One region of the Pantoea sp. At-9b genome, then DNA from elsewhere that is predicted to be linked to it. Evidence: predicted binding sites of a transcription regulator. Region 1 holds the regulator's gene; each other region holds the start of a gene.
What was found. Region 1 encodes CRP, which controls carbon source genes, mostly activating them, when cyclic AMP is high. Its sites were predicted from a motif close to ATGTGANNNNNNTCACAT; they were not measured.
Positions count from the first base shown of each region.

Region 2: the regulator CRP is predicted to act here: its motif matches at 4,288-4,305, upstream of PAT9B_RS03620 (iron-containing alcohol dehydrogenase).
Region 3: the regulator CRP is predicted to act here: its motif matches at 5,925-5,942, upstream of PAT9B_RS26785 (beta-galactosidase).

Region 1 covers NC_014837.1:3,994,555-4,002,130, reverse strand. The annotation lists gene PAT9B_RS18520 (YccS/YhfK family putative transporter) at 1-2,001, opposite strand, end outside; gene crp (cAMP-activated global transcriptional regulator CRP) at 2,060-2,692, opposite strand; gene PAT9B_RS18510 (OsmC family protein) at 2,995-3,399, shown strand; gene PAT9B_RS18505 (phosphoribulokinase) at 3,534-4,403, opposite strand; gene PAT9B_RS18500 (YheU family protein) at 4,465-4,683, opposite strand; gene PAT9B_RS18495 (hydrolase) at 4,686-5,702, opposite strand; gene PAT9B_RS18490 (LysE family translocator) at 5,764-6,366, shown strand; gene tauA (taurine ABC transporter substrate-binding protein) at 6,535-7,515, shown strand; gene tauB (taurine ABC transporter ATP-binding subunit) at 7,527-7,576, shown strand, end outside.
Region 2 covers NC_014837.1:825,608-833,183, forward strand. The annotation lists gene PAT9B_RS03605 (MFS transporter) at 1-1,083, opposite strand, end outside; gene PAT9B_RS03610 (phosphoglycerate dehydrogenase) at 1,113-2,066, opposite strand; gene PAT9B_RS03615 (dihydrodipicolinate synthase family protein) at 2,127-3,011, opposite strand; gene PAT9B_RS03620 (iron-containing alcohol dehydrogenase) at 3,029-4,177, opposite strand; gene PAT9B_RS03625 (four-carbon acid sugar kinase family protein) at 4,370-5,641, shown strand; gene PAT9B_RS03630 (D-threonate 4-phosphate dehydrogenase) at 5,634-6,614, shown strand; gene PAT9B_RS03635 (DeoR/GlpR family DNA-binding transcription regulator) at 6,621-7,382, shown strand.
Region 3 covers NC_014840.1:214,772-222,347, forward strand. The annotation lists gene PAT9B_RS26765 (plasmid partition protein ParG) at 122-355, opposite strand; gene parA (ParA family partition ATPase) at 460-1,080, opposite strand; gene araC (arabinose operon transcriptional regulator AraC) at 1,391-2,272, opposite strand; gene PAT9B_RS26780 (MFS transporter) at 2,358-3,779, opposite strand; gene PAT9B_RS26785 (beta-galactosidase) at 3,779-5,815, opposite strand; gene PAT9B_RS26790 (RepB family plasmid replication initiator protein) at 6,372-7,076, shown strand.

The sequences.
Region 1 (7,576 bases):
GTGCATCACGTTCAGGTGTTGCAGAATGCGCTTCACATGCTGCTCGACAATCGTTACCGCCCCCTCATTGATGTTTTCCGGCGCTTCCAGAATATTGCTGTCGTTACCGGGGCCATCATGCTCCAGCCGCTGCTGACAGCGTTGTAGCGCGATTTCACAGGATTGCAGATAGCGTTCCGCCAGCTTTGGCGTCAGCATCGTATGCTCGCGTGCCAGGATGGTCATCGCGTTGATGTGTTCGACGATAAACTGGCTGTGCGTCACCCACAGCCGCATATCTTTCAGATACTGGGAATTAAAGCCTGGCTCGGTCATCGCCTGATTCAGCGAGTTAAACATCGCGTTGTGCGCCTGATTGACCTTGATGCGTTGATAAGCCAGTTTCTCCGGTGACTGCTCCGGTCCGAGCAACAGCTGCATGGCTTCCTGATCGGCTTCCAGCGCATCGTGCGCGTTCTTCCGCAACAAGCCGCTCTGCCACTGCGGCCACAGCCAAATCATGCCGCCAAAGGCAATCAGACACCCCATCAGCGTATCCATCATGCGTGGCAGCAGAAACTGTGCGCCATTCAGCGACAGCAATTGCAGCGAATACACCGCTGTCACCGTGAAACCAATCATCGACCAGCCGTAATATTTACGCGTCACCAGATAGCTGGCGAGGGTGATCGCCAGCATAAATAACAGGGTGATGGATTCCGGTACGGCAAAACGCAATGAGGCGGCAGCAATCAACAACCCGGCAAAGGTGCCGAGCGCACGGTGTTGAATCCTCACCCGCGTGGCGCTGTAGCCATTCTGGCTGACGAACATGGTGGTCATCAGAATCCAGTAAGGTTTGGGGATGTTAAAGAACAGCGCCAGCGCGCTGCCAAACATCAGCATCACGGCAAAGCGGGCCGCGGTACGCAAGGCGGGCGATTTCAGCGACAGATAGCTGCGCAGCGCCGGAAAAAACGGCAGGCGGCGTTGGCGATCGGCCATCAGGTCACGGGTATACAGCGGTTTCTGGGTACGCAACACGCGCGCAATGCGGCTGAAATGATACAGACAGAAGTTACCCACCGGATTGTCCGGGTGCTGACGGGCAATTTTTTCCAGCGCACCCAGTTGCTTATCCATTTGAAAACGGTCCGGCAACTGGTGATACAGAATGGCATCGGCCAGCAGACGCAGGCGGGCGGAGATGGTTTTGGCATTCCAGCGAATCACCGCCTCGGCATGGCTTTGCTCCACCAGCTTTTGCACTTCTTCCGGCTGATGCAGGCTAACGGAGATGTGTTCCTGCAAATCCAGCGCCACCTGAAAAGCGCGCGTCAGGCGTTTATGGCTGTTATCCCGGCTGGCCGACAGCATGTGCATTTGCTGATAGCAGGTGGTGATCAGATCCACCGCTTTCTGTTGGCGTGCCAGCAACGGAGGCAGCGCTTTCTCCGGGTCGGTCAACTGGGTCAGCAGGGTATATTTGGCATCGCAATAATCCGCCAGCTCACGGTACAACAGGCTCAGCGACTCGCGCATCGGCTGCTCTTTCCACAGCCAGAACCAGAACCAGTTAAACAGCCCGTACCACAAGGTGCCGCCAATGTAGAGCAGCGGTGGTACCCAGATAGGCATGCGGCCTACCAGGCTCAGGGTAAAGATGGAGGCGATCAGCGTGGCGGGCAGCAAGCGGCCATGCAACGGGCTGATCTCGCCGGTCACACCGACTAATAACGGCAGCACCAGCAGAATCAGCGGCAAGGGGACGTGATAATCCGTCAGCCATTGAATCAGGAAGCTGCCGGTCGCAAACAGGGAACCGCCAATAACCAGGCGTTTGAAGAAACGTTTATGCGGCGTATCAAGACCGGCGATGTTGCAGCAGGCCGGCACTAAGGAAAACAGCAAGCCTTTTTGCAGATCGCCAAACAGCCAGCCGAGAGCCACGGGCAGGCACAGCACCAGCGTTTGCCGCAGGGCGTAGTTAACCTCGGGATGATAGATGATTCGACGCCACATCAGCTCATCGCAGACAAAAACGGCGCGATGCTGCCATCACGCCGTGGGTGAGAAGAAATTAGCGGGTGCCGTAAACGACGATGGTTTTACCATGTGCGGAGATCAGGTTTTGATCTTCCAGCATTTTCAGAATACGGCCAACTGTCTCGCGTGAGCAGCCGACGATCTGACCAATTTCCTGACGGGTGATTTTGATCTGCATCCCGTCCGGGTGGGTCATGGCATCAGGCTGCTTGGCCAGATTGAGCAGCGTCTGCGCAATGCGGCCGGTCACATCAAGGAAGGCAAGGTTGCCTACTTTTTCTGATGTCACCTGCAGGCGACGCGCCATCTGCGCCGAAAGACGCATTAAAATATCCGGGTTTACCTGAATCAGCTGACGGAATTTTTTGTAGGAAATTTCAGCCACTTCGCAGGCAGTTTTCGCTCTAACCCAGGCACTGCGTTCCTGACCTTCTTCAAACAGGCCAAGCTCGCCGATGAAATCCCCCTGATTGAGGTAGGAGAGGATCATCTCTTTGCCTTCTTCATCTTTAATCAGCACCGCAACGGCACCTTTCACGATGTAGTAGAGCGTTTCCGCTTTCTCACCCTGATGAATCAGGGTGCTTTTGGATGGATATTTGTGAATATGGCAATGGGACAGGAACCATTCGAGTGTAGGGTCTGTTTGCGGTTTGCCGAGAACCATTCGCTATTATCCTCTGTTGTAATCGTGCCCAAAACACAGGGGGCAGTTTTCCCTGTCAGGCGGTGAAATCGTAGAGCGCTTCCTGTAAAGGAAAATTATTCGGGTGGACTCTTAAGCCAGGCTTCTGATTCTTCCCGCCTTCGTCTATTGCGACGAAAATATTTTCAGCACTGTTTGTAGCACAGCTTTTGCTAGCTGTCTTCTGTTGTCTCGCTTCAGCAAAAGGGCGATTAGTCTGGATTGCTGTTTCTCAGGTGAAAGCGTACTCTGGCGGCAAATCAGCCGATTCAGGAGAAAGAATAATGCAGGCACGGGTCAAATGGGTGGAAGGGCTTACCTTTCTCGGAGAATCCTCATCAGGTCATCAGATATTAATGGATGGCAATTCGGGCGACAAAGCACCGAGTCCGATGGAGATGGTGCTGATGGCTGCGGGCGGTTGCAGCGCGATTGATGTGGTGTCGATCCTGCAAAAAGGGCGCAATGACGTGGCGGATTGTGAGGTAAAACTGACCTCGGAACGTCGTGAAGAAGCACCACGCATTTTCACACATATCAACCTGCATTTTATTGTCAGCGGCAAAGCGCTGGGCGACAAAGCGGTGGCGCGGGCGGTTGATCTGTCGGCGGAGAAGTATTGCTCGGTGGCGATTATGCTGGGCAAAGGGGTAGAAATTACCCACAGCTATGAGGTGGTTGAACTTTAGCACGAACGTAGCGGCGCGATTTATCGCGCGGATTTTTTCGTGCAGCATGCACGGTCAGGCGATTTATCGCGCCGATTTTTCCCGCAGCGATTCCGGGATCGCGTGATAAATCGCGCCGCTACGAAAAATTTGGCTTACTTGATGCGTTTGCCTTCAATCAGGCGTTGCACCAGCGGCGTCATAATCAGCTCCATCGCCAGCCCCATTTTGCCGCCGGGCACCACCAGGGTGTTCATATGCGAGATAAAGGAATCCTGAATCATCGCCAGCAGGTAAGGGAAGGCAATGCCTTCCAGTCCACGGAAATGGATCACCACAAAGCTTTCATCCAGGGACGGAATTTCACGCGCGGCAAACGGGTTCGACGTGTCGACGGTCGGCACGCGCTGGAAGTTGATGTGGGTACGCGAGAACTGTGGGGTGATGAAGTTGATGTAATCCTCCATCGAACGTACCACCGAATCCATCACCGCTTCGCGTGAATGGCCGCGTTCACTGGTATCGCGCACCAGCTTTTGAATCCACTCAAGGTTAACGATCGGTACCACACCCACCAGTAAATCGACATGCTCAGCCACGTTGTGCTGCTGCGTCACCACGCCGCCATGCAAACCTTCATAGAACAACACATCGGTGTTTTCCGGCAGCGGCTGCCACGGCGTGAAAGTACCGGGCACCTGGTTCCACGGCACGGCTTCGTCATAGGTATGCAGATATTTGCGCGACTGGCCGAGGCCGGTTTTACCGTACTGCTCAAACGTCTGCTCCAGCAGACCAAAATCGTTCGCTTCTGGCCCGAAATAGCTGATATGACGGCCCAGATCGCGCGCTTTGCGGATCGCCATGTCCATTTCCGGGCGCGTATAGCGATGGAAACTGTCACCTTCCAATTCAGCGGCATGCAGATTCAGCTGCTGAAATATTTTGCGGAAGGCGAGGCTGGTGGTGGTGGTTCCGGCACCGCTGGAACCGGTAACGGCAATGATCGGATGCCTGGCTGACATAACAAAGCTCCCTGTGAAATCCGGCGATGAGCATTGTTAGCACGAAAAGCCGGGATGTGCATTAGCCGCGAAATTCACCGCGCGCCATGATATTGACGGTTTCGTGCAGTTCTGACCACACCAGCACCGCGTCACCGCGTTCCAGCTGGCGACGCACATCAGCGACTTTTTGCGCCAGACTGCGCTCCTGTTCACCGTAGTCGGTGCCTTCGCGTAATACAAAGGCTTCAATCAGGTTTTCCAGCGTTTCAGGGTCGAGTTGTTGCCACGGAATAATCACGATCATACATCCAGATAAGTTGATAACCACTGCGGCACACGTTGTTCCAGCCACATTTGCGGTCGCAGCAGCGTTCCGCCGACAAAACCGACATGGCCGCCTTGTTGCGTGAGCTGATATTGAATCGAGGGCGACAGTTGCTCCGGCTGCGGTATCACCGCGTCGGTCATAAAGGGATCGTCTTTGGCGTGAATGATCAGCAGCGGCTTACGCACCCCGGTCAACAGCGGCATGGCGCTGGCCCGATGATAATAGTCACCGGCATCCACGAAACCGTGCGCCCGTGAGGTGACCGCATCGTCAAAGTCACGCAACCGGCGCAGGGCGCGCAGTTCACGTAAATCCACCGGCAGCGTGCCGGGCCAGGCTTTCAGCTTCCGTTTGGCGTTCTTCTTCAGTTGCGTCAGCAGGTAGTGCTGATAAAAACGTGAGAAGCCGTTCTCCAGCTTCTGGCTACAGGGTTCCAGCAGCAGCGGGGCTGAGATGGCAACCGCCGCATCGAGCGGCGCATCACTCCCCTCCAGACCGGTCAGACACGCCAGCATATTACCGCCCAGCGATACGCCGACCGCCGTGGTTGGCACATCCCCCCATTCGCGCTTGAGCCAGCGCAGAAAGTAGCTGGCATCCTCTGTTTCGCCGGAGTGGTAAATCCGATGCAGACGATTCGGTTCGCCGCTACAGCCGCGAAAATGCATCACTACGGCCAGCCAGCCGCGCGCCTGACATGCCTGCATCAGACCGTGAGCATAGGGGCTGTGGAAGCTGCCTTCTAAACCATGGAACAGCACCATGCGGGGTTTATGCGCCGCCTGAGCGGGATTTTCACTCCACGCAAGATCGACAAAATCACCGTCCGGCAAATCGAGTCGCTGCCAGTGTGGGCGCAGGGTGACACGCCGCCTGAGCAGACGCGGCAGCAGAGTTTGCAGGTGCGGATTACGAAAACCGCTAAGAGGAACGAAGTCCTCACTGGGCGGTAAGTCAAAATTACTGTGGTAAACGCTTGTCTGATGCATATCTCGCTGATAGTTTCGATGGGTTTTTTGGCTGTCCTGGGTGAGGAGCACCCTAATCAACATGGAACTGAGTCTGTTTTTGTCAATGCTGGGCTTTCTCTGGGTCGCTGCGATCACGCCAGGGCCTAATAATATGTTACTTACCGCCTCCGCTGCCAACTTTGGCTTTCTGCGCACCTTTCCGTTGTTAATCGGCATCATGATCGGTATGCAGGCGATGCTGCTGATGGTGGCCTTTGGCGTGGGTGGCCTTATCCTACTCTATCCTGCCTTACATCTGGTTCTTAAAATCGCCGGTAGCCTGTATCTGTTGTGGCTGGCGTGGAAAATCGCCACTGCCGAGTATGAGCAACTGGACACCGATTCGGCCCCGCCGGTGCCCACGCCATTCTGGCAGGGTGGCTTATTGCAACTGATCAACCCGAAGGCGTGGCTGATGGCGCTGGGTGCGGTTGCCAGCTTTAGCCTGGCGGGTGCGGCGTATCTGCACTCCGTGGTGGCCATCAGTATTGGTATGGCGCTGGTGAATGTGGTCTCCGGGGTGATCTGGATGGGCTTCGGCTCGTTGATTGGCCGTCTGCTGCGCAGCCCGCGCGCGTGGAAAATCTTTAACCTGGCGATGGGGCTGCTGACCGCCGCCTGCGTGCTGTTGATTTGGCACTGAGTTAACCCGAGGCGCGTGTAACGCGCCTTTTTTCTATTTGCGTATTTTGCATAGTCTTGCCCGATGATTGCCTAAGAACCGATTTTCATTAGGGATAATTTTTAATTCCTTTATGAAACCATTACTGCTGGCGACACTGCACCCAACATAAAAACATTGGGGTGTACGATGATGGCAGTAAAAAAAACCATAACCACATTGGCAGCAGCGCTGGCGTTACTGACCTTCCAGGCGGAGGCGGTTAACGTCACCGTGGCGTACCAGACCTCGGCAGAACCGGCCAAAGTGGCGCAGGCTGATAACACCTTCGCCAAAGAGAGTGGCGCGACCGTAGACTGGCGTAAGTTTGATAGCGGAGCCAGCGTGTTGCGCGCGTTGGCTTCCGGCGATGTTCAGATTGGCAACATCGGTTCCAGCCCACTGGCGGTAGCGGCCACGCAGCAGTTGCCGATCGAGGCTTTCCTGCTGGCTTCGCAACTCGGCAACTCCGAAGCGCTGGTGGTGAAAAAATCCATCAACAACCCCAAAGATCTGATCGGCAAACGTATCGCCGTCCCTTTTATCTCCACTACGCATTACAGCCTGCTGGCAGCGCTTAAGCATTGGGGGATCAAACCCACAGACGTGCAACTGGTGAACCTGCAACCACCGGCGATCATTGCTGCCTGGCAACGGGGTGATATTGATGGCGCTTATGTCTGGGCACCGGCGGTCAACGAACTGGAGAAAGACGGCAAGGTGCTGACTGACTCCTCGCAGGTGGGTAAATGGGGTGCACCGACGCTGGATGTCTGGGTGGTGCGTAAAGATTTTGCCCAGCAGCATCCGGAAATTGTCACCGCCTTTGCCCGCAGCGCGCTGGACGCGCAGAAAGCCTATATCGACAACCCGCAGCAGTGGCTGAAGCAGCCGGATAACCTGAGCAAGCTGTCGCGTCTGAGCGGCGTGCCGGAAGCGCAGGTGCCGGGGCTGGTGGAGGGCAATACCTACCTGACCGCACAGCAGCAGCTGGAGCAGCTCGGCCAGCCGGTGAATAAGGCGATTGTCGATACCGCACACTTCCTGAAAGAGCAGGGCAAGGTACCGGATGCTGCCAGTGATTACAGCAGCTTCGTGACCACCCGCTTCGTTGCCCCCTTAGTGAAATAACCGGAGGTCCTATGCTCAGCATCGCCCATCTGAATGCACGTTACGCCGGACAACCGGCGTT
Region 2 (7,576 bases), 1.2 Mb from region 1:
GTTTTTCGGTGCCACATCGCCTGGCAACGCCCAGACCTGAGAGGCTGCCACGGTAGTACCCGATTTGGCGATGCACAGCAGCAACACGGTCATAAACACTGAATCGGTGAACGGTGCGAAACCGATGCACAGCGCCATGACCAGGCCAATGGTCAGGAACAGTTTGCGCGTGGCGGTCAGTGACAGCACTTTATTGTGCACCATCCGGTCGGATGCCCAACCTGCCAGCACTTCAATCACCATGCCGCAAATCAGTGGCAGGGCCGCTACCATCCCCATCTTGAGGAAATCCATCCCTTTATCTTTCACCAGGTAGGTCGGCAGCCAGGTGATAAAGAAATAGGAGGTGTAGTTGATGGTGAAGAAGCCAATGCACATTGCCCAGATATTGCGATAGCGCAGCAGCTTGTACCACTTCATCGGCAGCACGCTTTTATCGCCGTGCTTGTTTGCCTGACCATTACGGATCAGATGCACTTCATCACGGCTGATCGATTTATGGTCTTCCGGGTTCTCGGCGTAGATAAAGTACCAGGCAATCACCCAGAACAGGCCGATGGCACCGATGGCGAGGAAGGTGATACGCCAGTCAAACATGGCGATCATCCATACAATCAGCGGCATAGCGATGGCACCGCCAAATTTGGAGGCGCTGTCAAACAGGCCAGAGACGGTGGCACGCTCGCGGTCCGGGAACCAGCGGGCAGCGATGCCAGCGTTGCTCGGGTAAGCCGCCGCTTCACCGACCCCCAGCGCCAGGCGTAGCGCCAGCAGTGATTTAAAGCCAGTCGCCAGGCCCATCGCCATCGTGGCGATTGACCACCAGCCAACGGCAATGCCCAGCCCTTTTTTCTGACCGAAACGGTCAGCAAACCAGCCAGCCGGAATTTGCAGCAGCGCGTAGGACCAGAAAAACGCGGCCATGATCACGCCCATCATCTCCGGATTGATGGCCAGTTCTTTAATCAGATGCGGGGCAGCAGCAGAGAGTACAGTACGGTCAATATAGTTAATGGCAACCGCCAGCCACATCAGGCCTGCGATCCACCAGCGAATACGGGTCGAGCGTGAGGGTGTATTCATAATAATCACTCGATTCAGGGGGGCGGCCCTCAGGCCAGCCCGTTCATCACGTTAACCGGGCGTTCGCCCTGTTGAATGCACTGCACAATTTGCGTGACACAGCGTTCGCCGATGGCGCTGATCGCCCCATCGGTGTAGCCCGCAATGTGTGAGGTCGGAATAAAGTTGCCCAGGGTGAACAGCGGATGTTCAGCCAGTGGCTCCTGCTCAAACACATCCGCCGCGGCACCGGCGATCACGTTATCCTGCAATGCCTGGAACAGATCCTGTTCGTTCACCACGCCGCCGCGTGACACGTTGATCAGGAACGCGCTTTTCTTCATACGTTTGATGCGGGCCGCATCAAACAGGTTGCGCGTTTCATTGGTCAGCGGGGTATGCAGGGTGATGAAGTCGCTCGCTGCGGTCAGTTGATCCATGCTGACGAATTCGATGCCGTGTTCTGCCGCGAATTTTTCGTCCGGGTAGAAATCAAAGGCGATAACACGCATGTTGAAGCCTTTCGCGCGCAGCGCGACCTGCTTACCGATGTTGCCCAGTCCCACGATACCCAGCGTTTTGCCGTACACGTCGGTGGCAAAAATTCGCGGCCAGTGACCGGCACGGGTTTCCACCGCGGCCTGGGTCAGCTGGCGAGCGCTGTTGAGGATCAAGGCAAAAGCGAAGTCGGCCACGGCATGTTTGTTGGCATCTGGCACGTTGGTGACATAGATGCCGCGTGCGCGGGTGGCGTCCAGATTGATGTTATCGACGCCAACGCCGTGCTTGCAGACAATCTTCAACTGCGGCGCTTTGCTCAGCAGCTCTTCATTAACGTCGGTAAAGGCAACAATCATCGCTACGGTGTCGGCCAGATGTGGCTCCAGTGCGCTCAGTGGCGCATCGGCAGGCAGGGTGATCAGTTCAAAACCCTGCTGTTGCAGCGTGGTGATTGGCGTTGCGTCATATTTGGCGAATGACGGTGAGGTACAGATGACTTTCATAACGCTTCCCGGTGTAAAAAGTGGAACAGGCAAGGGCAGCACGTGCTGCCCTGACGGCCATTACTGCAAATACTGGTTCACGATCTGGCGGATCTTCTGCTCTTCCTCGGCCGTGAAACGCACCGCATAGCGGCTGTCGCCGACGTTATAACCGAGCAGAGAAACCGCCTTCTTCACCGCTGCCGGTGAGAAGCCGACGCTGTAAAGGTCGGTACGCAATCCGGTGACGTTCTCCTGAGCCAGACGCGAACCTTCGATATCACCAGCGTGGAAGCGTGCCCAGATCGCGTTGATCTCTTTCGGTGCCACGTTGGCAAGGCCGGAGATGCAGGCAGAACAGCCATCAACGAAGCCCTGATGGATCAGCGAATCCGGGCCGTTCAGTACGTCAAAATTATCGCTACCTGCCGCAGCTTGCAGGAAGCCGCTCAGGCTCTCGTAGCTGCCTGCGCTGTCTTTGATCCCGATGATGTTGGGATGTGACGCCAGCTGGCGCACGGTGTCCGGCTGTAAGGTGTTGCCGGTACGGGCCGGAATGTTGTAGAGGAACAGCGGCACGTTCAGCGCATCTGCCACCGTCTGATAGTGATAAATCAGCTCATCCTGTTTCAACGGCACGAAGTACGGGGTGATCACTGATACCGCATCAACGCCGAGCTTCTCAATCTGCTTGCCGAGACGGATGGTTTCACGGGTGGAGATCTCGCCAATATGCGCCACCACGGGTGCGCTGCCGTTCACTTCATCAACGCAGGTCTCGGTAACGGCCAGTTTCTCCTGCTCATTTAGCACGAAGAATTCGCCGTTGGTGCCGCCGCAGAAAATACCGTTCCCGGCGCTCAGTTGACGCTTAACCTGCTCACGTTGGGTGGCAGGATTAAAGGCACCGTCGCGATCGAAGGTGGTGACAATGGCGGTCAGTACGCCCTGAATTTTGTTGCTCATGATTTCCTCGATAGTCCTTAGTGATTCAATGCCGGAAACAGCGTCAGGTAGACGTTTCGCACGTCATCGGCGCTCACTTTCATCGGTACATTCTTCATCAGGCGTTGCACGTCGAGCGCGGCTTCTACCAGATAGGGCAGGTGATCCGGGCCGATACCCAGCTCTTCCAGGCTGGCAGGCAGTTTCAGGCGCAGCACCAGCGCGGCGAAGTACTCGACCAGCGCATGTGATTTCGCTTCTTCATCCAGCGTCAGGTCGGCATCAGGCAGCAGGTCGTAAGCCTGAGCAAATTTGCTCACCGCGGCCGGACGTACAAAGCGCATGCACGGTGCCAGCAGGATGGCGTTAGCGACGCCGTGTGGAATGTGGTATTTGCCGCCCAGCGGGTAAGACATCGCGTGCACCAGGTGCGTACCGGCATGGGCAATTGAGGCACCGCCGTAATATGACGCCCACAGCATATTTAGACGCGCTTCGAGGTTACCCGGCTCGGCAACAGCAGTTTCCAGGCTGGCAAACAGCTTTTTCATGCCGATCATCGCGTAGTTATCACTCACCGGGTTGGCAACCGTGGCGGTGAAGCACTCAATCAGGTGGCACAACGCATCAATCCCGGTGGAGGAAGCGATGTGCGGCGGCATGCTGGTGGTCAGCTCCGGCACCAGTGCGACATAATCCGGCAGCATCACCGGGGTAATAATGCCGACCTTGGTCTCTTTCTCCGGGATCGCCAAAATGGCGTTCGGCGTGGCTTCTGAACCAGTACCCGCCGTGGTAGGGATCAGCAGCGAAGTGGTGCGGGTCAGCGGTTTTTCCCCGGCCAGTAAGGCATCAAGGGTGGGCGCGCCTTTCACGCACAGAATAGAGAGCAGTTTGGCAACGTCCAGTACGCTACCGCCGCCTACGCCGATCACCAGATCGACATCGGTAGTTGGCAATGCTGCCACAATCGCCGCCACATCATGCTGGCTGGGTTCTGGCGGCACGCTGTTCACCACACTGAGGCTGGCAATCTGCTGCTGCAACTGGGCGATCAACGTCTGTACTGCCGGAATGCCCTCTATATTCTTATCAGTGACCAGCAGCGCTTTCTGCTTACCTTTCAGCAGGTAGCTGAGGTCATTGAGTGCCTGATAGCCGCTAATCACGGTGCTGTTGATATTCATTTCGTACCCTTTTCCCGGTGTTTTCACGCTGATTGATTGGTTTTGCTCATCAGTCTGCGATGTCTGTCACTAACTGTGCCTGAATTTATAGGGCATATTGATTTCAATTAATTTGATCTTGCTCACATATAATCAATCATGATTGAATATAATCAATCTCAACACGGCAAGCTGCCCGTTACAGGAGAGAGGATGCGTTCACAACCTTGGAAAACACCGGTTCTGGTGATTGCCGATGATTTTACTGGTGCTAACGATGCCGGAAGCGGGCTGGCCAGGGCAGGTGCGCGCGTACACGTGCTGTTTAACAGCGATACGCCACACGATGCCAATGCTGCCGATGTGCTGGTGATTAGCACGGATAGCCGGGCGGTGAGTGCAACCGAGGCCGCACAACGTACTGAACGTGCGGTCCGGCAGCATCAGGCGGTTGCGCAGGATGGTTGGTTGTTTAAGAAAATCGACTCCACCTTACGTGGCAACCCCGGCGCGGAGATTGCCGCAGCCATGGCGGCCAGTGGCAAAACACTGGCGCTGGTGGTGCCTGCGGTGCCAAAGCTGGGGCGCACCACGCGCAAGGGAGAGGTGTGGATTCAGCAACAACGCCTCACTGACACCGAGTTTGCCAGCGATCCGAAAACGCCCGTCACCAGCAGCAACGTGTTGACGCGTCTACAGATGCAAAGCGATTTACCGGGTGAGGTGATCGATCTCGACACGCTGCGCAGCGGCCAACTGGCGCAGGTGCTGGCCGGGAAGCAAGGGCTGGTGGTGATTGATATTGAGCAGGATGCTGACCTGAGCTTATTAATGCAGGCCGCTGCGGCGCTGCCAACGCGGCCACTGCTGGCCGGGGCATCCGGCCTGGGCGATGCGTTGGGCGAGCATCTGGCTGGCCGATCGGCGCGACCGGTGCTGGCCGTGGTGGGGTCGATGAGCGCCATTGCCCAACAGCAAATTGAGCGTCTCAATAGCCAGCGCGCCATTCGCATTATCGATATTGATATCCGCCAGTTGTTTGCCCAACCGGCATGGCCACAGGCCAGCGCATGGCAGCAGGCGATGCAGCAGGCATTGCGTGCCGGTGAACACTGCGTAGTGCGCACCACGCAACATGCCGCACAGCGTCATGAGATTGACAGTCTGTGCCAGCAGCAACAGGTTTCCCGTCAGGAGCTGGGCGAGCGTATCTGCCAGTTTCTGGCGCAACTGACCGAAGCGGTGTGCCGTAACGTTCCGCCTGCCGGATTGTATCTCTCCGGCGGAGATGTGGCGATTGCCGTGGCACAGGCGCTGGGAGCCAACGGTTTTCAGATTCAGGGTCTGGTGGCGGGCTGTGTACCGCACGGGGTTCTGCTTAATAGTGATTTACACCTGCCGGTGATGACCAAAGCGGGTGGCTTTGGCGACGAAAACACCCTGGTAGAAGCCATTCGTTTTATTGAGGAGATGTCGAGTGAATAAAATTATTGCGGTTACCATGGGCGATCCGGCGGGCATCAGCCCGGAGATCATCATTAAAGCGTTGGCGGAAGGCGAACTGGCCGGTGTGCCAGCGGTGGTGGTAGGTTGCGCCGCGACGCTGCGTCGGGTGATGGGGTTGAACATTACGCCGCAGGCTGAGCTGCGCGTGCTGGACCAGGTAAAAGACGCGCATTTTGCGCCGGGTATCATCAACGTGATTGATGAGCCGCTGGCGAACCCGGAAGCCTTGCAACCGGGCGTGGTGCAGAAGGAAGCGGGCGATCTGGCGTGGCGCTGCGTGAAACGTGCGACCGAGTTGGCACTGGCAGGGGAAGTGCAGGCGATTGCCACTGCGCCTCTGAACAAAGAAGCACTGCACTCGGCGGGTCATATCTATCCAGGACACACCGAACTGCTGGCGCAACTGACCAACACCAAAGATTACGCGATGGTGCTGTACACCGATCATCTGAAGGTAATCCACGTGACGACCCATATCGCGCTGCGTAAATTCCTCGACACCCTAAACCGCCCGCGTATTGAGACGGTGATTGGGATGGCGGATACCTTCCTGCGTCGTGTCGGGTTCGACAAGCCACGTATTGCGGTCGCCGGGGTTAACCCCCATGCCGGAGAGAACGGGTTGTTTGGCGATGAAGAGATCACCACCGTGGCACCTGCCATCAGGGCGATGAAGGAAAAAGGCATTGATGTTTATGGCCCGTGCCCGCCAGATACCGTGTTCCTGCAATGCCAGCAAGGTCAGTATGATATGGTGGTGGCGATGTACCACGATCAGGGGCATATCCCACTGAAATTACTTGGTTTTTACGATGGTGTTAATATCACGGCAGGTTTACCGTTTATCCGTACTTCTGCGGACCACGGCACCGCCTTTGATATCGCCTGGACAGGTAAGGCGAACTCTGCGAGCATGGCGATCTCCATCAAACTCGCGATGCAACTTGCATAGGGAAATATGAAGGGACAAAGTCGCCTCGACCAGATTATGGACTATCTGAAAAGCCATAATCTGGTTACTGTTGAACAGCTGGTGAGTGCCATTTCAGCCTCACCGGCCACGATTCGCCGTGATCTGATCAAGCTGGATAAAGAAGGTGTGATTAGCCGCAGCCACGGCGGCGTTACCTTGAATCGCTTTATCCCTGCCCAGCCGACCACGCTGGAAAAAATGCAGCGTAACTTGGCGGAAAAGCAGGCGATTGCCCATTTTGCCGCCGGTTTTGTGCAGTCCGGGGATGCAGTGGTGCTGGATGCTGGCACCACGATGCTGGAACTGGCGCGTCAGTTAACCCATTTGCAGTTGCGGGTGATTACCGCCGACCTGCATATCGCGCTGTTTTTGTCTGAATTCAAACAGATTGAGGTCACCATCATTGGTGGGCGCATCGATGATTCCAGCCAATCCTGCATTGGTGAACATGGCCGCCGTCTGTTGCGCAGTATCAACCCGGATGTCGCTTTTGTCAGTTGTAACTCGTGGAGCATTGAGCGCGGTATTACCACGCCAACGGAAGAGAAAGCCGGTCTGAAGATGGATTTGCTGGCGAATGCGCGTCGTCGGATTCTGCTGGCTGACAGCAGCAAATACGGTTCCTGGTCGTTGTTCTGCGCCGCACCGATTGACAGTCTGACCGATATCGTTACCGATGCGCGGCTGGATGATGAGGTATGTCGTCACTTGCGCGAGCGCGGTATTGCGCTGCAACTGACGGAATAAAGTGATTTACTCACTCTGCCGTGGCTCAAGAGTTCAGGCGCGCATGCGCCGAACTCGTTATTGAGCACGCTGACGCCAAGACATAGGCTATTTTCTGAATACCGTACTGACGATAAATTGCGATATTTTTAGCGGAATGATCAAAAATAGACTCTGCTATATGCAAAAAATATTATCATCGCCAGTATTATCAC
Region 3 (7,576 bases), on a different replicon from region 1:
TAAAGATCGCAGCTTGGTTCAGACAGGTATGTATATGTTAATTCACTCAAATGTGTGTTTACTTATTTGAGTATAAACTCATTTACATATATGAGTTTGGGCTATACTCTCAAAAGCTCATTTACTCATTATCGTTAAGCCATTGATCTACAAGGTCATTAATAACCACTGTAATGTTGGTTCCACGTTTGGCGCAAGCGGCTTTGAAGCGAGCATGCTTAGCTTCGTCAAAGTTTACATTAACTCGTTTCTGCTTATCTGAACCCGGCAACACCGGAGAAGAGACAATCTTACTGATATCTCTGTGCTCACCAAAAGTCATCGTTGCTGATGAATGCTTCTTTTGCAGTGCCATAATCGTCATCCTTCTTAGTGAGTATTTGTGTAAAAGCAATTTTACTTAAATGAGTATATACCCATATGAGTATAAGCGTATATGAGTATTAACTCATTAAGAGGTTACTCGAAAAACGACTCAATCTCTCTTGTCAGGATTTGGATTTCGCCTTTTGCTGCACCATCTGACGTCTCAAACACGCTATCACCATCGAGGACAGATTTAACGTAACTCTGGCGTTGATTAATCGCCGTTTTCAGCGCCTTAATGCCGGTCTGGGCAATGCTGTCCTTGAGGACACTGAGCATTTTCGCTTGCTCAATCTTACGCGTAATCAGGAAACGGGCTTCAACCGGGCGATTATATGCCTGCGCTTCAAGTACTGTGACGACGGAACCAGAGGCCGAGAAATCCAACGGGCTTGGTGTTACAGGGATAATGATGAGATCACTGACCATCACTGCCGCAGAAGTAATGACGGAAAGAGAACCCGCACCATCAATAATGACGTAGTCATACTCACTAAGTTCTTTACGCACCTGGTAGACATCTTTTTCTGAAGAGGCGGTATAGACATCAAAGCGCGCTTTTTCGTTCCGGTTCCAGTTTGTCAGACTCATCTGCGGGTCGGTGTCGACTACCGCAACTTTTTTACCACTGGCTGCAAGGCAGCTGCTGACATTAATGGTGACGGTAGTTTTTCCAGAACCGCCTTTAGGGTTCAGGAAGGAAATAATTTTCATGCTCAAATCCTCAATGTCTCATATGAGTTATGACTCATATGAAGTAAAACACATATGAGTTAATGTGTAAATACGGTTAGTTTCATATGAGTAAATGAGTATTTGTGTGTTTATAGATTTGCCGATGATCCATCAAATGCCATCACCTCAGTAAAAAATAAATTATAATTTATTGATTTGTTACAATTTTATCGTCGTGAAGGCTTCAGCAGGTTTCTACACAGAGGGCTGATAGCGTTTATCCTTGTTGTCAATTAACAAGGAGAAGGGGAGGTGGTGAGTATGCTGGGCGATTCGAATATCATTGGGTTCAGAACAGCGGTATGCGGTCGAACTTCTTCCGGTATTCACGCGGACTGAGGTGACGATGCTGGCTGAAGATACGAGAAAAATAGAGTGGGTCCTCATAACCAACAGCGCGTGCAATCTGAGTTATCGACAGCTGTGTCTGTTGCAGCAAATCGCAGGCACGGGAGATGCGCTGACTTTCACGCCAGCCAAAAATAGTATTCCCCATCTCTTTTCTGAAGATATGAGTTAACCGGGAAGAGGAGAGGTAGGTCATTCTGGCCAGATCGTCGATGCGAACATCTTCCGCCAGATGCTCATTCAGGTAATGGCAGACCGTCTGGATGCGAGGGTCCCGGTTTCGATGGTTACTGGCTGGCTGTCGCTGGAATAACTCCAGGATAATGCGCTCCAGCGTGTTCATCGCCAACGCTTCAGCAAGTGGCTCTGATGCTGCATTCCAGCGAATCACGTCCTTAAATTGATTCGCGATCTGCTGGCTGTCAGCGGAACTGCCAAGCGGCATACGGCCAATATTCCCCTCGGTTCGATCCCAGTGCAGCCAGTCAATCCAGTAAGGACGTGGAATGAAATAAATCCACAAGTGGTCCCAAGCCGGACTTTCTTTGGCCCGGCCATAATGGTGGAGGACGCCTGGTGGGAATAACAACATCTCATCAGCCACGCAATGAAACTCCCCCTCCGCGTGGCGAATAACGCCTTCACCTTTAAGCGTAAGGTTGAGCATGTAGCCTTTCATGCCTTCGGGCCGGTGAATGAAGAAGTCGAGCCTGCTGCCGGGGCTTATCGGGGTAAATCCTGACACCATAAATGCATTAAAGGTGAAACGTCTCATCAGTGGCGAGTAGTTCACCATTTCCGTGTCAATCAGCTCAGCCATCATTAACCCGTCCGGTTGTTGGATTGCGGGAAGTATAACGGCAACGTCCGACCGAGAAGGACGTTGCCTGTCAGATTTGCGGCGAAGCTCACCCCTGGCTTTGTAATCTCTCCTTTGCGGGGGTTACGGCGGGTACATCAGCTTGTTGGTAACGCCCGGCAGATAAGTCATGAGCCACCGTTTCGTAAAAATCATCCAGCTTATAAAACCAAAGCAGGACCAAATTAATGGCCGCCAACAACAGGGGAAAGAAGATGAACATAAACTCAATGGTCTGAATGACGGTGGCGGACTGAGCCGTATTCCCACCGCTGACAAAACCAGCCGCTCCCAAAATCCAGCCTACGCTGGCAGTACCAAGCCCCATTCCCAGCGTCTGCCCAAGCGTACCCGCGCTGAACAGAATCCCTTCAATCCGCAAACCGGTGCGCCATTCCCCGTAATCAATGGTGTCGGCCAGTAGCGCAAACATCGTGGCTCCAATACCGCAGAAACCTACACTGCGCACCGCCGTGGATATGATGACAAAAAGCGCGTCCTGTTTATTAAGCAACGGGATCAGATAGGCCGCACAACACACCAGCAATCCAAGCGCTGCCAGACGTCGCTTACCCAGTTTTTTCAACAGGAAAGGGATAATCATCAGCGTGAGCAGGCCCGGTATGTACTGCGCCATGCTGATATAAGCAATCAGTGAGACATCAGACAAAATGTACTTGGAGTAATAAACCCCGACTGCGGAAAGGGCCGTCAGACTGGTAAACGTAATCAGCAGGTAAAAAAAGATAATGATCCAGTAGCGGTTTGCCATCATTGAATGCATGACCTGCCGTGCGTTGATCCGCGTACTGTTATCCTGGCTCACAGGTTCTACGCGCTCACGGGTACCCAGGGCGGTCAGCAGCAGGAAAAACGCCGTAAAAAAGCCCAGAATTGCGAACACGATGATCCAGGAGGTCCGGTCATTGCCGAAGAACGCGACCAGCGGCAGGGTAAACACACCCACCGTCAGCGAACCACAGGTCGACAGTCCCTTACGGAAGACACTGAGAATGCCGCGCTGGTAGTTATCTCGCGTAATTAATGCCAGCAACGAGCCATAAGCAATGTTGTTTGCTGTGAAGAATATATTGGCCAGCAGATAGGTAACACAGACCCAGGCGACCTTGAGGCCATAGCTCACGTCCGGCACGGTTGACATTAAGAATGCTGACAGGCCAAACGGGACGGCGGTCCAGAGCACCCACGGGCGGGCTTTACCCAGCCGGGAGCGGGTTTTATCAATCCGGATACCGACGAAAATGCAGATGATGCCATCCAGCACGCGGGCAAAAAACATCAGCGAACCAATTAACAACGCGGGCATACCCACTACGTCGGTGTAGAAAAACGCCAGAAACGTGACCATCAATGTGTAAGTCAGGTTCGTGCCATAGTCTCCAACACCAAAAGCCAGACGCTCTCGGATGCCAATGCGTTGCAGATCTTGATGAGTACCAGGTTGTGCCATCACGCGTTCTCCAGTTCAAAGATTGCTACACCCCAGTCAGCCAGGGTCAGTGTGTTGCCCGCCTGATAGCGCCTGTCGCTCAGTAATTCCCGCCCAGCGTTGAACGGTAAGATGATGTCCTGCGCGTCACTGGAATAGTTGAAGTAAAACAGCACGGTATTGCCGGCACGGTTGATGGCTCGTTTTACGATCAGCGGAAAATGGAGATGTTCAGCCTCGCTGTGCAGTTCAATCCTTTGCTGTAAGCGTGTCAGGACGCTTTCCAGCACGGTTTCGCTGGTGTGGCAGCCAATATAGCTTGCTGTCCCTTTACCGTGGCGTTTATGCACGATGGCGGCGTATTTTTGCCAATAGGGATGCTGATAGCGCGCCCAGACCTCGGTATCCGCACTGTCGACCTCCAGTAGCTCCATCCAGTGGCTGACTGCTGCGGACTCCGGTGGAATATCCAGGACGTCTGAATGTAGGGTGACATCCTGTGGTTCGACAAACAGCTGATAACTGGCTCCCAATGTCTCACGAATGACCGCAGGCTGACGCTCGTGTCGCACTTTGAGATGCTGATTGGCAAAGCCGGACTTGAAGGAGTACAGGATATGGCCGCCATCAGCCACAAACTGATTTAATCGTTGCAGTGAAGCATCAGAAACGGCGTAGAGCAGGGGAGCAATCAACAGTGCATAGCGTGACAGGCGCGGGTCATCCACAGTCAGAATATCGACTTCAATATTAAGTCGGTAGAGCGAGTCGTAGTAGCTGCGAATCAGGTCATTGTATTGATGCTCTTTATGACGCCCGAACTGATGACCCTGCCAGGGATGCCAGTCCACTGCGGTCAGTGAATTGTTGCTGACGAGCAATGCTACCCGGTTTTGCTTTTTCAGCCCGCTGAGTTGCGGTGACAGGCGCGCCAGTGCCTGCCCAACTTCTCTGGCTTCGTCATACACGGGATTGGGTTGCAGATCATGGCTGAGCAAGCCTTTCCAGTAGGTCTCATAGGCGTTATGTAGCGAATGCCAGTGCCAGTATCCGATCATCGCTGCACCAGAAGCGATATGGCTGAAAGCCTGCTGGCGCAATTGCCCCGGGTAGGGCGTCCAGTTCTTGAATGCCTGTGCCTGCGTTTCCAGTACCAGATAGTTTTTATCTTTAGTGGTGCGGGCGATATCCCCGCAGAAGGCAATTTCTGCCCCGGTCAGCTGATGCTGGCTGGGGTGATAAATATCAACGCCAGTGATATCAAGGGCTGCTGACGCGGAGAAGTGATCGACTTCACCCCGCACGCCAAAGGACCAGGTCCGCCACTCGAAATCAAAGTTGTGGGTGATGAACTGTTCCGGCAAACGATACTCACTGACCAGTTTCGCCTGCCAGGCGAGAAAGTCGGTAACCAGATCACGTTGATACTGCTGAAAGGCAGCGCCCAGGCTGGCGTTTATGGTGCTTTCCAGCGGTGGGAAATCTTCCCAGGCATCAATACGGTTGCTCCAGTAATCAAGCCCGTACTGCGCATTGAGTTTTTCCAGGTCCCCGGCAAAGCGTTGTTTCAGATGCTCAACAAAATCGCGCTGCACGTGTTCGCCACAAGTGTCGTAGTACTTGGTTTCGTTGTCTATCTGGTAGCCGATCACCGCCGGATGGTGTGCGGTGGCCGTAAGTAGCGCACGGATAATACGTTCGGCGTAACGCAGATAAATGGGGCTGGTGATGTCCATTTTCTGCCGATGGCCGTACTTGTTGACTCCCTGCGGCGTTGTGGCCATTACGGAAGGATGTTTTTTAGCTAGCCAGGCAGGAATGGCGTAAGTGGGGGTACCAATAATCACGGCAATCTGGTTGGCATGCATGCGGTCCAGTACGGTCAGCACAGAGGAGAAATCAAACTCACCCTCCCGGCGCTCATAACTGCTCCAGGTGCTTTCAGCGATGCGAACCACGTTGATCCCTGCGGCTTTCATCAGACGGATGTCCTCATCCAAGCGTTCTACCGGCATATATTCACGATAATAGGCGACACCGTATAACAGCTTCTCCATTGCACTTCCCTCATCTCAGTACCGATATGGCGGTACGTTATCCGAAGGGATCAGGTGAAAGATGAAGTATGTCGCTGCCAACATAGAGAAACTCGCTTCTGCGTGAGTCTTTTGATGGGCATCACATATCCCTGAAACGCATAACGCCGTAGGTTATCAACAGACTGCGTTGATGAAAGAGAATCTGTCCCCTTGGTTGACCTGTCAGGATCGCTATTGATCCCGCTCGCGATCCTTGCCATTGATAAGATGACTTTTCCAGTTATCCACTGAGATATTTTTAATATTTTTTATATTGTTATCTCTTTTTAAACCTTTTTAGCGTGCTCCCAGCCCTTGCTATCCGTGGCCTGCGAAGGATCAATATGTATAAATTACCCTCAACAGGTGTAGAGATTGCCCTGATTAGATGTAGAAATCACCCTCAGCATGTGTAATATCTGCCCTTAGCAGATGTAGAAACTGCCCTCAAACAGCAAACTTACGCACAGGGATCAACAGAGGATCGAAATCGGTGGATAAAGACAGGCAAGTTTTGACGCTGGTGGAAGCGGTCATGCCGGTGAGCAAGATCATTGCGCAGTCCAATGAGATGACTGAAGCGGCATATCATCTGACGCGCGATCAGAAACGCATCCTTTTCCTGGCGGTAGGGCGGATACGCAACGCCACAAAAGGCGGTGATAAATCTGCCGGTCTGTGTGAGTTTACCGTTGCCGAGTACGCAGACATGTATAATTTGCCCTCAACGGAGGCCAGCAAAGATATCCGTAATGCTCTGGCTGGGTTTGCAGCTAAGGAAGTATGTATTTTTCGCCCTGAAGAGGATGAAGGAAATGAGAAGGGGAGTGAGGTGTATCCCTGGATGATTAAAAAAGCCTACTCTCCGCGCCGTGGTACTTACATTGTCCATCTGAACCCCTACCTGATGCCATTCTTCACCTCACTTGAGAAGCGGTTTACGAAAATCAAGATCAAGGATGTTGCCGGTATCACCAATCCTTACGCCATTCGCTTGTATGAATCACTTTGTCAGTACAAGAATGCCGAAGGTTCTGGCTTTGCGGTGTTGGGGGTGGAGTGGATGATTGAGCGCTACGGTTTGCCGAAGTCGTACCTGAAAATGGCTGAGTTTAAGCGTGGTTTTCTGGTCAAAGCGGTGAAGGAAATCAAAGAAAAAACCCATATGACAATCACTTACAGTGAGAAGAAATCGGGTAATCGCATCACACATTTTCAGTTCACTTACCAGCAAAGCTAAGGGCAATGTCTACACCTTTCTCCTGAGACGGTCGAGGGTGATTTCTACATCTTCTTTGCTGGTAGAAAGGGAGAACTGAGGGCAATTTCTCCATCTCCTATCCTGATGCACACCCGGGCTTGAGGGCAATTCTTACATCTTCTTCCAACGTCACCTCAAAATGATTTAAGCGCTGCAGTCTGAGGGCAAATCTTACATCTGTTCAGGTACTGGATTGAAAACGGGTTGTTTTTAGTACTCTACTTTTTGGCCTGCACCGAAAGATGAGGACGATTTGGCCACACCCAATGTTCGGCAGGTGTAGTTTTTGCCCTTAGCTGAGGGCAAAAACTACATCATTTCACGTTATTCGCTTCTTACGCTCACTGGAATCGGCGCTTTTGAGGGCAAAAACTACACCTCCTGGCGCGGATCTGGGTCGTCATCGAACATTAAGGGCATTTTCTACACCTGACTCCTGCTTTGGCTCCACGCCAGGAATAGCAGAGGGCAATTTCTCC